3 regions of the Streptomyces sp. NBC_01433 genome follow, and region 1 is predicted to be linked to each of the others. Evidence: predicted binding sites of a transcription regulator. Region 1 holds the regulator's gene; each other region holds the start of a gene.
The links. The regulator HrcA, encoded in region 1, represses chaperone genes, less so after heat shock. The targets are predictions, from matches to a motif close to TTNGCACTCNGNNNNNCNGAGTGCNAA.

Region 1 (3,272 bases):
ACTCCTTGGAACCCGGCACCAGATGGTCCACCAGCACCCCCAGCCGGGCGTCCGGCCCCGGCGAGAACTCGCGCACGATCGCCGGGAGGTCGTCGATGCCCTCCAGGTACTCGACCACCACGCCCTCGATCCGCAGGTCGTCGCCCCACACCCGCTCGACCAGCTCCGCGTCGTGCCGGCCCTCCACATAGATCCGCCCGGCCCGCGCCACCCGCGCCCGCGCGCCGGGCACCGCCACCGAACCCGAGGCCGTACGGGCGGGCCGGACGGGACCGGCGGCCGACGGGCGTACGAGCGTGACGACCCGGCCCTCCAGCAGGAAGCCGCGCGGCTCCATCGGGAACACCCGGTGCTTGCCGAAGCGGTCCTCCAGGGTGACCGTCGGGCCCTGGGCCGTCTTCTCGCAGCGGATCACCGCACCGCAGAAGCCGGTGGCGACCTCCTCCACGACCAGATCGGGCTCGGCGGGGACCTCGGGGGCGGGGGCGGACTTCTTCCACGGCGGGGTCAGGTCCGGCTGATAGCTGCGCATGGCACGACGATAAGACCGACCGGCACCGTGGGCGGCCTCTCACGACACGCCGAAGCGCTCCGCCAGCCGGTCCCGCTGCGCCCGTACGAACGCCGCGTCCACCACCGCCCCGTGACCCGGTACGTACAGCGCGTCCTCGCCGCCCAGCGCCAGCAGCCTGTCCAGCGCGGCCGGCCAGCGGGAGGTGACCGCGTCCGGGCCCGCCTGCGGTTCGCCGGACTCCTCGACCAGGTCGCCGCAGAGCACCACCGCCGGCTCCCCGTCCGACCCCGGCACCAGCGCCGCCAGATCGTGGCCGCTGTGCGCCGGACCGACATCGGCCAGCAGTACCCGCCGGCCGCCCCCGAGGTCGAGCGTCCACTCCCCGCACACCTCGTGGTGCGGAGCCACCAGGACATCCACCGCCTGCGCGGCCAGCTCCTCGGGCACCCCGTGGCGTACCGCGGAGGCGCGCAGACCGTCCGCCTCGCGGTCGAGGAGACCGGAGATGCCGGCCGCCCCGTATACCTGGACCCCGGCGAACGCCGCGGTGCCCAGCACGTGATCGAAATGCGGGTGGCTCAGTGCGACATGTGTCACCCTGCGGCCGAGCAACGCCTCCGCCTGCGTCCGCAGCCCGACGCCCTCACGCAGCGTCGACCCGGTGTCGTAGAGCAGCGCCCCGCCCGCTCCGGCCACCAGCGCGACCGTCGCATCCCACCCGGGAAGCCGCCGCCGGCCCACACCGTTGCCCAACCGCTCCCAGCCGAACTCTTCCCAAGAGACGTCCATGCGGCGACGCTATCGGCAACGACCTGCGCAGTCTCGCGGTAGCGTGGCCGGTCGCCCTTGCCTGGGGGGCACCCCGCCCCCGTACACTGGCCGGGGGGATTGCTGGCACTCGAACGCACAGAGTGCCAGGCAGACACCGGAGACGACAGCTGGAGGTGTGCGCGATGCTCAGCGAACGCAGACTCGAAGTGCTGCGCGCCATCGTCCAGGACTATGTCGGCACCGAGGAGCCCGTCGGCTCCAAGGCGCTCACGGAGCGGCACAAGCTCGGGGTCTCCCCGGCCACCATCCGCAACGACATGGCCGTGCTGGAGGACGAGGGCTTCATCGCCCAGCCGCACACGAGCGCGGGGCGCATCCCGACGGACAAGGGCTACCGGCTCTTCGTCGACCGGCTGGCGGGCGTCAAGCCGCTGTCCTCGCCGGAGCGCCGCGCCATTCAGAATTTCCTCGACGGCGCGGTCGACCTCGACGATGTCGTGGGCCGCACCGTACGGCTGCTCGCGCAGCTGACCCGGCAGGTCGCCGTCGTGCAGTACCCCTCGCTGACCCGCTCGACGGTGCGGCACGTGGAGCTGCTGGCGCTGGCCCCCGCCCGGCTGATGCTGGTCCTGATCACCGACACCGGCCGGGTCGAACAGCGTATGATCGACTGCCCCGCGCCGTTCGGTGAGACCTCTCTCGCCGATCTGCGGGCCCGGCTCAACAGCCGGGTCGTGGGACGCCGCTTCGCGGATGTTCCGCAACTGGTGCAGGAGCTGCCGGAATCCTTCGACAGCGAGGACCGGGGCACCGTCTCCACGGTGCTCTCCGTCCTTCTCGAAACGCTGGTCGAGGAGACGGAGGAGCGGCTGATGATCGGCGGCACCTCCAACCTCACCCGCTTCGGGCACGACTTCCCGGTGATGATCCGGCCGGTGCTGGAAGCACTGGAGGAGCAGGTCGTGCTGCTGAAGCTGCTCGGTGAGGCAACGGACTCGGGCATGACCGTACGTATCGGGCACGAGAACGCCCATGAGGGGCTCAACTCCACGTCCGTCGTCGCGGTCGGCTACGGTTCGGGCGACGAGGCAGTCGCCAAACTCGGCGTGGTCGGACCGACCCGCATGGACTACCCCGGAACGATGGGAGCGGTACGCGCAGTGGCACGTTACGTCGGACAGATCCTGGCGGATTCGTAAGTGGCCACGGACTACTACGCCGTACTAGGCGTGCGCCGCGACGCATCTCAGGACGAGATCAAGAAGGCATTCCGGCGGCTCGCCCGCGAGCTGCACCCGGATGTCAACCCGGATCCGAAGACCCAGGAGCGGTTCAAGGAGATCAACGCCGCTTACGAGGTGTTGTCGGATCCGCAGAAGAAGCAGGTCTACGACCTCGGCGGCGACCCGCTGTCCGCCTCCGGCGGAGGTGGCGCGGGCGGATTCGGACAAGGTGGCTTCGGCAACTTCTCCGACATCATGGACGCGTTCTTCGGTACGGCATCGCAGCGCGGACCCCGTTCGCGCACCCGGCGCGGCCAGGACGCGATGATCCGGCTGGAGATCGACCTCTCCGAGGCCGCCTTCGGCACCACCAAGGACATCCAGGTCGACACGGCGGTCGTCTGTACGACGTGCAGTGGCGAGGGCGCGGCCCCCGGCACCTCCGCCCAGACCTGTGACATGTGCCGCGGTCGCGGCGAGGTCTCCCAGGTCACCCGGTCCTTCCTGGGCCAGGTCATGACCTCGCGGCCCTGCCCGCAGTGCCAGGGCTTCGGTACGGTCGTGCCGACGCCCTGCCCGGAGTGCGCCGGTGACGGCCGCATCCGCTCGCGGCGCACGCTCACCGTGAAGATCCCCGCGGGCGTCGACAACGGCACCCGCATCCAGCTCGCGGGCGAGGGCGAGGTCGGCCCCGGCGGCGGACCGGCCGGCGATCTGTACGTCGAGATCCACGAGCTCTCGCACGCGGTGTTCCAGCGGCGTGG
Region 2 (3,272 bases), 2.4 Mb from region 1:
TGGCGATCGGCAACCCGGCCGACGGCCCGTACGTCCTGGACATCGCCCGCCGCACCGGCGGCGCCGTCGAGGACGTCAACGACGAGCAGGTCGTCGACGCGATCAAGCTGCTGGCCCGCACCGAGGGCATCTTCGCCGAGACGGCGGGCGGGGTGACGGTCGGCGTGACCAAGAAGCTGATCGAGGCCGGTCTGCTCGACCCGTCGCTGACCACCGTCGTCCTGAACACCGGTGACGGCCTCAAGACGCTCGACGCGGTGGCCGCGACCTCGCAGGCGACCGCGACCATCCGGCCGAGCCTGGACGCGTTCCGCGAAGCCGGCCTCGCCGCCCTCTGATCACCCCGAGACCGAAGGAAGGCACCCCACCATGAGCGTCAAGGTCCGCATCCCCACCATCCTCCGCACCTACACGGACGGCCAGGCCGAGGTCGCCGCGGAGGGGACGAACCTCTCCGAGGTCATCGAGTCCCTGGAGAAGAACCACCCGGGCATCGCCGCCCGCGTCCTGGACGACCAGGGCAAGCTGCGCCGCTTCGTCAACGTGTACGTCAACGATGACGACGTGCGCTTCGAGGGCGGCCTGAAGGCGGCCACTCCGGACGGCGCGGGCATTTCGATCATTCCGGCAGTCGCCGGAGGCTGCTGACTTCACAGCGTGACCCCATTGCCCCCTCCGCGAGAGAAGCGGAGGGGGCAATTCTGCATGGTTGAGCGGGGTAGAGTTGGGGAAGCCCCCTCCGCTGCCCGTGCCGCCCGCATATGAGAATGCGCCCGGCCACGATAAGAAGCAGCCAATGTGGTTGAGCACCTTGCGGCGTAAGTTCCCTTTGTCGGGCCCGACTTGCCCAGGATCCTCACGTATTCCTCATATTCGTGTGTTCGGCCATGCCCAGAATTCTCGTCCGATTGACCTGTTGCAGAGGGCAGTTGGGCAGATACATTCGGCCGCGGTCGACGCGCTACGGCGCACGCACCCTCTTCTTTTCGGAGGGTGAGTTCTGACCCGGGCCCGCGAAGTGCGGTCCTGTGCAAGGGCCAGTAATAGGGGAGTTAGGCATGGCTCAGGGCACCGTCAAGTGGTTCAACGCGGAGAAGGGGTACGGCTTCATCGCGGTCGACGGTGGTGCGGATGTTTTCGTCCACTACAGCGCGATCCAGATGGACGGGTACCGCACCCTCGAAGAGGGTCAGCGAGTTGAATTCGAGATCTCGCAGGGCCAGAAGGGGCCGCAGGCGGACATGGTCAAGCTCGCCGTCGGCTGAGCTCGGCGCGGTCGGCCAACGACACTACTCACGCACTGAGGGCCCGTACCCCCTGGGGTACGGGCCCTCAGTGCGTGCCGGTGCCCTCGGTGCGTGCCGGTGGTGTGCGGCACGACCTGCGACGCGACCGTCCCGCTGACGTCCCGCCGCTGTCCCGTGGCCGTCCGGCGGCGATCCCGTGACCGTCCTGCGGCAGTCCTGCGGCTGTCCACAAACCGTGACACCTGCTTGCACTCGCAGGGGTCGAGTGCTAATCATTGGCGTTAGCACTCTCCAGGTGAGAGTGACAGAAACTTGGACCGGGCCGGTGAGGCCCGCAGGCGCGGTGGGGCAAGGAACCACCGGGCACGCAGGCCGTCCGTCGCGGGCGCCACTCGGTCCGGAGAAATCCACCCCTGTCCGGGAGGACCACTTCACATGGCCAAGATCATCGCGTTCGACGAGGAGGCACGGCGCGGTCTCGAGCGCGGGATGAACCAGCTCGCCGACGCCGTCAAGGTCACCCTCGGCCCCAAGGGCCGTAACGTCGTCCTCGAGAAGAAGTGGGGCGCGCCCACGATCACCAACGATGGTGTTTCCATCGCCAAGGAGATCGAGCTCGAGGACCCGTACGAGAAGATCGGTGCGGAGCTGGTCAAGGAGGTCGCCAAGAAGACGGACGACGTCGCCGGCGACGGTACGACCACTGCCACCGTTCTTGCTCAGGCGCTCGTCCGTGAGGGCCTGCGCAACGTTGCCGCCGGTGCCAACCCGATGGCGCTCAAGCGGGGCATCGAGAAGGCCGTCGAGGCCGTCTCCGCCGCTCTGCTGGAGCAGGCCAAGGACGTGGAGACCAAGGAGCAGATCGCTTCGACGGCCTCCATCTCCGCCGCCGACACCGAGATCGGCGCCAAGATCGCCGAGGCGATGGACAAGGTCGGCAAGGAAGGCGTCATCACCGTCGAGGAGTCCCAGACCTTCGGTCTGGAGCTGGAGCTCACCGAGGGTATGCGCTTCGACAAGGGCTACATCTCGGCGTACTTCGCCACCGACATGGAGCGTATGGAGGCGTCGCTCGACGACCCGTACATCCTGATCGTCAACTCGAAGATCGCCAGCGTCAAGGACCTGATCCCGCTGCTGGAGAAGGTCATGCAGTCGGGCAAGCCGCTGCTGATCATCGCCGAGGACGTCGAGGGCGAGGCCCTGTCGACCCTGGTCGTCAACAAGATCAAGGGCACGTTCAAGTCCGTCGCCGTCAAGGCTCCGGGCTTCGGCGACCGCCGCAAGGCCATGCTCGCGGACATCGCCATCCTCACCGGTGGCACCGTGATCTCCGAGGAGGTCGGTCTCAAGCTGGAGAACGCCGGCCTGGACCTGCTCGGCCGTGCCCGCAAGGTCGTCATCACCAAGGACGAGACCACGATCGTCGACGGCGCCGGTGACAGCGACCAGGTTCAGGGTCGCGTCAACCAGATCCGTGCCGAGATCGAGAACTCCGACTCGGACTACGACCGCGAGAAGCTCCAGGAGCGCCTCGCGAAGCTGGCCGGCGGCGTGGCCGTCATCAAGGCCGGTGCCGCGACCGAGGTCGAGCTCAAGGAGCGCAAGCACCGCATCGAGGACGCGGTGCGCAACGCCAAGGCCGCTGTCGAGGAGGGCATCGTCGCCGGTGGTGGCGTGGCTCTGCTCCAGGCCGCGGCCGTCTTCGAGAAGCTCGACCTGACCGGCGACGAGGCCACGGGCGCCAACGCCGTGAAGCTCGCGCTGGAGGCCCCGCTCAAGCAGATCGCCGTCAACGGTGGTCTTGAGGGTGGCGTCGTCGTGGAGAAGGTGCGCAACCTGCCGATCGGTCACGGCCTCAACGCCGCGACCGGCGAGTACGTCGACATGATCGCCGAGGGCATTCTCGACCCGGCGAAGGTCACGCGCTCCGCTCTGCAGAACGCCGCGTCCATCGCCGCGCTCTTCCTCACCACCGAGGCCGTCATCGCCGACAAGCCGGAGAAGGCCTCTGCGGGCGCTCCG
Region 3 (3,272 bases), 2.9 Mb from region 1:
GCCAGCTTCGCGAGGCGCTCCTGGAGCTTCTCACGGTCCCAGTCGGAGTCCGTGGACTCGATCTCGGCCTTGATCTGGTTGACGCGGCCCTTGACGTCGGCCGAGTCGCCGCCGCCGTCGACGATGGTCGTGTCGTCCTTGGAGACGGTGACGCGGCGGGCGGTGCCCAGCACGTCGAGACCGGCGCCGTCGAGCTTGAGGCCGACCTCTTCGGCGATGACGGTCGCACCGGTGAGGGTGGCGATGTCGCCGAGCATGGCCTTGCGGCGGTCACCGAAGCCCGGGGCCTTCACCGCGACGGCGTTGAAGGTGCCACGGATCTTGTTGACGACGAGGGTGGAGAGCGCCTCGCCCTCGACGTCCTCGGCGATGATCAGGAGCGGCTTGGAGGCGCCGGCCTGGATGACCTTCTCCAGCAGCGGGAGCAGCTCCTGGATGGAGCCGATCTTGCCCTGGTGGATCAGGATGTACGGGTCGTCGAGGACGGCCTCCATACGCTCCTGGTCGGTCACCATGTACGGGGACAGGTAACCCTTGTCGAAGGCCATGCCCTCGGTGAACTCAAGGTCCAGACCGAAGGTGTTGGACTCCTCGACGGTGATGACACCGTCCTTGCCGACCTTGTCCATCGCGTCCGCGATGAGCTCGCCGACCTGGGTGTCCTGCGCGGAGAGCGCGGCCACGGCGGCGATGTCGGACTTGTCGTCGATCGGGCGGGCGGTCGCGAGGAGCTCCTCGGACACGGCCTTGACCGCGGCGTCGATCCCCTTCTTCAGGGAGGCCGGGGACGCGCCCGCGGCGACGTTGCGCAGACCCTCGCGGACGAGCGCCTGGGCCAGCACGGTGGCGGTGGTGGTGCCGTCACCCGCTACGTCGTTGGTCTTGGTCGCCACCTCCTTCACGAGCTGGGCACCGAGGTTCTCGTACGGGTCGTCGAGCTCGACCTCGCGCGCGATGGTGACACCGTCGTTGGTGATGGTGGGAGCGCCGAACTTCTTGTCGATGACGACGTTGCGGCCCTTGGGGCCGATCGTCACCTTCACCGTGTCGGCAAGCTTGTTGACGCCGCGCTCAAGGGCGCGACGGGCGTCCTCGTCGAACTTCAGAATCTTCGCCATGGGCTGAATCTTTCCCTCTCGAACGAACTGCGCCCCTCGCCGCCCGGCTAGTTATTTCGCAGGGGACCAGGGGCGCAGAACAGAAGCAAACGTGGGTGAATTACTTCTCGACGATCGCGAGGACGTCGCGCGCCGAGAGGACGAGGTACTCCTCGCCGTTGTACTTCACCTCGGTGCCGCCGTACTTGCTGTACAGAACGACATCGCCGGTCTTGACGTCGAGCGGAAGACGCTCGCCGTTCTCGAAGCGGCCCGGGCCCACGGCCAGGACGACGCCCTCCTGGGGCTTCTCCTTGGCAGTGTCCGGAATGACCAGGCCGGAAGCCGTGGTCTGCTCGGCGTCGAGCGGCTGGACCACAATGCGGTCCTCAAGCGGCTTGATCGCAACCTTGGAGCTGGTGGTCGACACGATCCGGTCTCCCCCTTCGGAGATCTCACGGGGTTTAACAGTCTTTGGTCGGCGACCAGGTCGATCCGTCGTCGCGGGTGCCGGACCTGCCCTGTCGCACAGTGGTGCTGGCACTCTCCAGGGGGGAGTGCCAGACCCGAGACTATGACCGCGATTAGCACTCGGTCAAGCGGAGTGCCAATTCACCACCCTCGCGTCGTGCGGGAAGCCGTAGGGAGAGGGGGCGCCGGCCGCACGCGCCGTGACTGCCCTTGAGCACGGTGGCCTTGGGCGACGGCGACCGCGGGCCGACCTTCTGCGCCGCCTTGCGCCCCAGCCGTTCGATGGGGTCCACCGACTGCGCGCACCCCGCGGTGACGGTGAACAGCGCACCGGCCGTCAGCAGCCCGGCCAGCAGCCGGTGCGCGCGGCTCATACGTAGTCCTCCAGCCTGGCCACCGCGTATCCCTTGTCGGTGATCGTCTTCATGACCCGGCGGACCATGTCCGCCATGGAGCCCTCCCAGTCCTCGCGTCCCCGGAAGTGGGTCAGGACGATGTCGCCGGGGTGCAGGTCCCGGTCCCACTCGCGCCACTCCATGTGGTCGGGGAACGCCTCGGCGGACCACAGGGGTACGGCCGTGACCCCGCAGGACTTCGCGACGACCAGGGTGTCGCGGTTGTAGTTGCCGTACGGCGGCCTGAAGAGGGTGGGCCGCTTCCCGTAGCGCTTCTGGATCTTCGCCTGCTGGTCGCAGATCTCCGTCCGCTGTTCCTCTCGGGAGAGTCCCGGCATATAGCGGTGGTTGAGGGTGTGGTTGTTGAGGGTGACTCCGCGCTTCTGCATCTTCGCGAAGTAGCCGTAGTTGTCGTTGATCACGTAGTCGCTGAGGAAGGCGCTGTAGGGGATGTCGAGTTCGGTCATCATCCGCAGCAGCTCGGGGTCCTTCTCCGCCCCGTCGTCCATGGTGAGGAAGACGATCCGTTCCTTGGTGGGCACGGTGGTGAAGACGGGCGGCAGCTCGTCCCCGTCCGCGACCTCGAAGCCCTCGCGGGAGGTGATGTGCGGCTTCACGGCGGGCGGCGCGGGGGCGGGCAGCGGCACCGCGGCCAGCCCCCACTTCTTCGCCGCGACGACCCGGGCCGCCTGTTTGCGCTTGAGTTCCTGGGCGTACGTGTCCAGGGCGCGGGAGGGTCCGGCCTGCCGGGCCGGGCCGCCGGGCTGGCCGGCGGGCGGCCCGCCCCGCTGTCCGGCTGTGGGCTCGGCCGACCTGTCGGGGGCGCCCGCGCCACCGCCGTCCGATCCGGCGGCGCATCCGGAGCCGACGGCGGCGACCAGCAGGGCCGCCAGAACCATGTGACCCGGTCTGCGCCTCTTCATGACCAATTTTTCCTTTTGTCGTACTGGCTGCATGGCGCCGCATCCTGCCAGCCCGTCACCGGGCCCCCGCCCCGACACCGCCACCGGACTCGCCCGGTCCCCCGCCTGGCTCACAATGGACCGGGTGAACGCAACTACCCCCACCGGTCCCGCCGGCCCCACGGACCCGCTCGCCGCCTTCGCCGCCCTGCGCACGCCCGAGGGCGCCGAGCTCCTGGCCGGGCTGCGGGACCACGACCCCGCGCGGGAGCTGGCCACCGCGACCCGGCTGCGCCGTTCGCACCCGGCGGATCTGGTGTCGGCGGCGCTGGGGCAGGCGCGGCTGCGGCAGCGGGCGGTGGCGAAGTTCGGTGCCGAGGACGCGCACCGGATGTTCTTCACGCCGA

Region 2: the regulator HrcA is predicted to act here: its motif matches at 1,493-1,519, upstream of groL (chaperonin GroEL).
Region 3: the regulator HrcA is predicted to act here: its motif matches at 1,635-1,661, upstream of groES (co-chaperone GroES).

What each region holds. Positions count from the first base shown of each region.
Region 1 is NZ_JAPEPM010000001.1:4,216,401-4,219,672, forward strand. Features, by position in the region: gene OG413_RS18920 (DUF3097 domain-containing protein) at 1-532, opposite strand, end outside; gene OG413_RS18925 (MBL fold metallo-hydrolase) at 572-1,303, opposite strand; gene hrcA (heat-inducible transcriptional repressor HrcA) at 1,468-2,484, shown strand; gene dnaJ (molecular chaperone DnaJ) at 2,485-3,272, shown strand, end outside.
Region 2 is NZ_JAPEPM010000001.1:1,791,589-1,794,860, reverse strand. Features, by position in the region: gene thrC (threonine synthase) at 1-338, shown strand, start outside; gene OG413_RS08025 (MoaD/ThiS family protein) at 370-648, shown strand; gene OG413_RS08020 (cold-shock protein) at 1,059-1,265, shown strand; gene groL (chaperonin GroEL) at 1,683-3,272, shown strand, end outside.
Region 3 is NZ_JAPEPM010000001.1:1,350,552-1,353,823, forward strand. Features, by position in the region: gene groL (chaperonin GroEL) at 1-1,118, opposite strand, end outside; gene groES (co-chaperone GroES) at 1,219-1,527, opposite strand; gene OG413_RS05805 (hypothetical protein) at 1,682-1,942, opposite strand; gene OG413_RS05810 (polysaccharide deacetylase family protein) at 1,939-2,886, opposite strand; gene OG413_RS05815 (class I SAM-dependent methyltransferase) at 3,002-3,272, shown strand, end outside.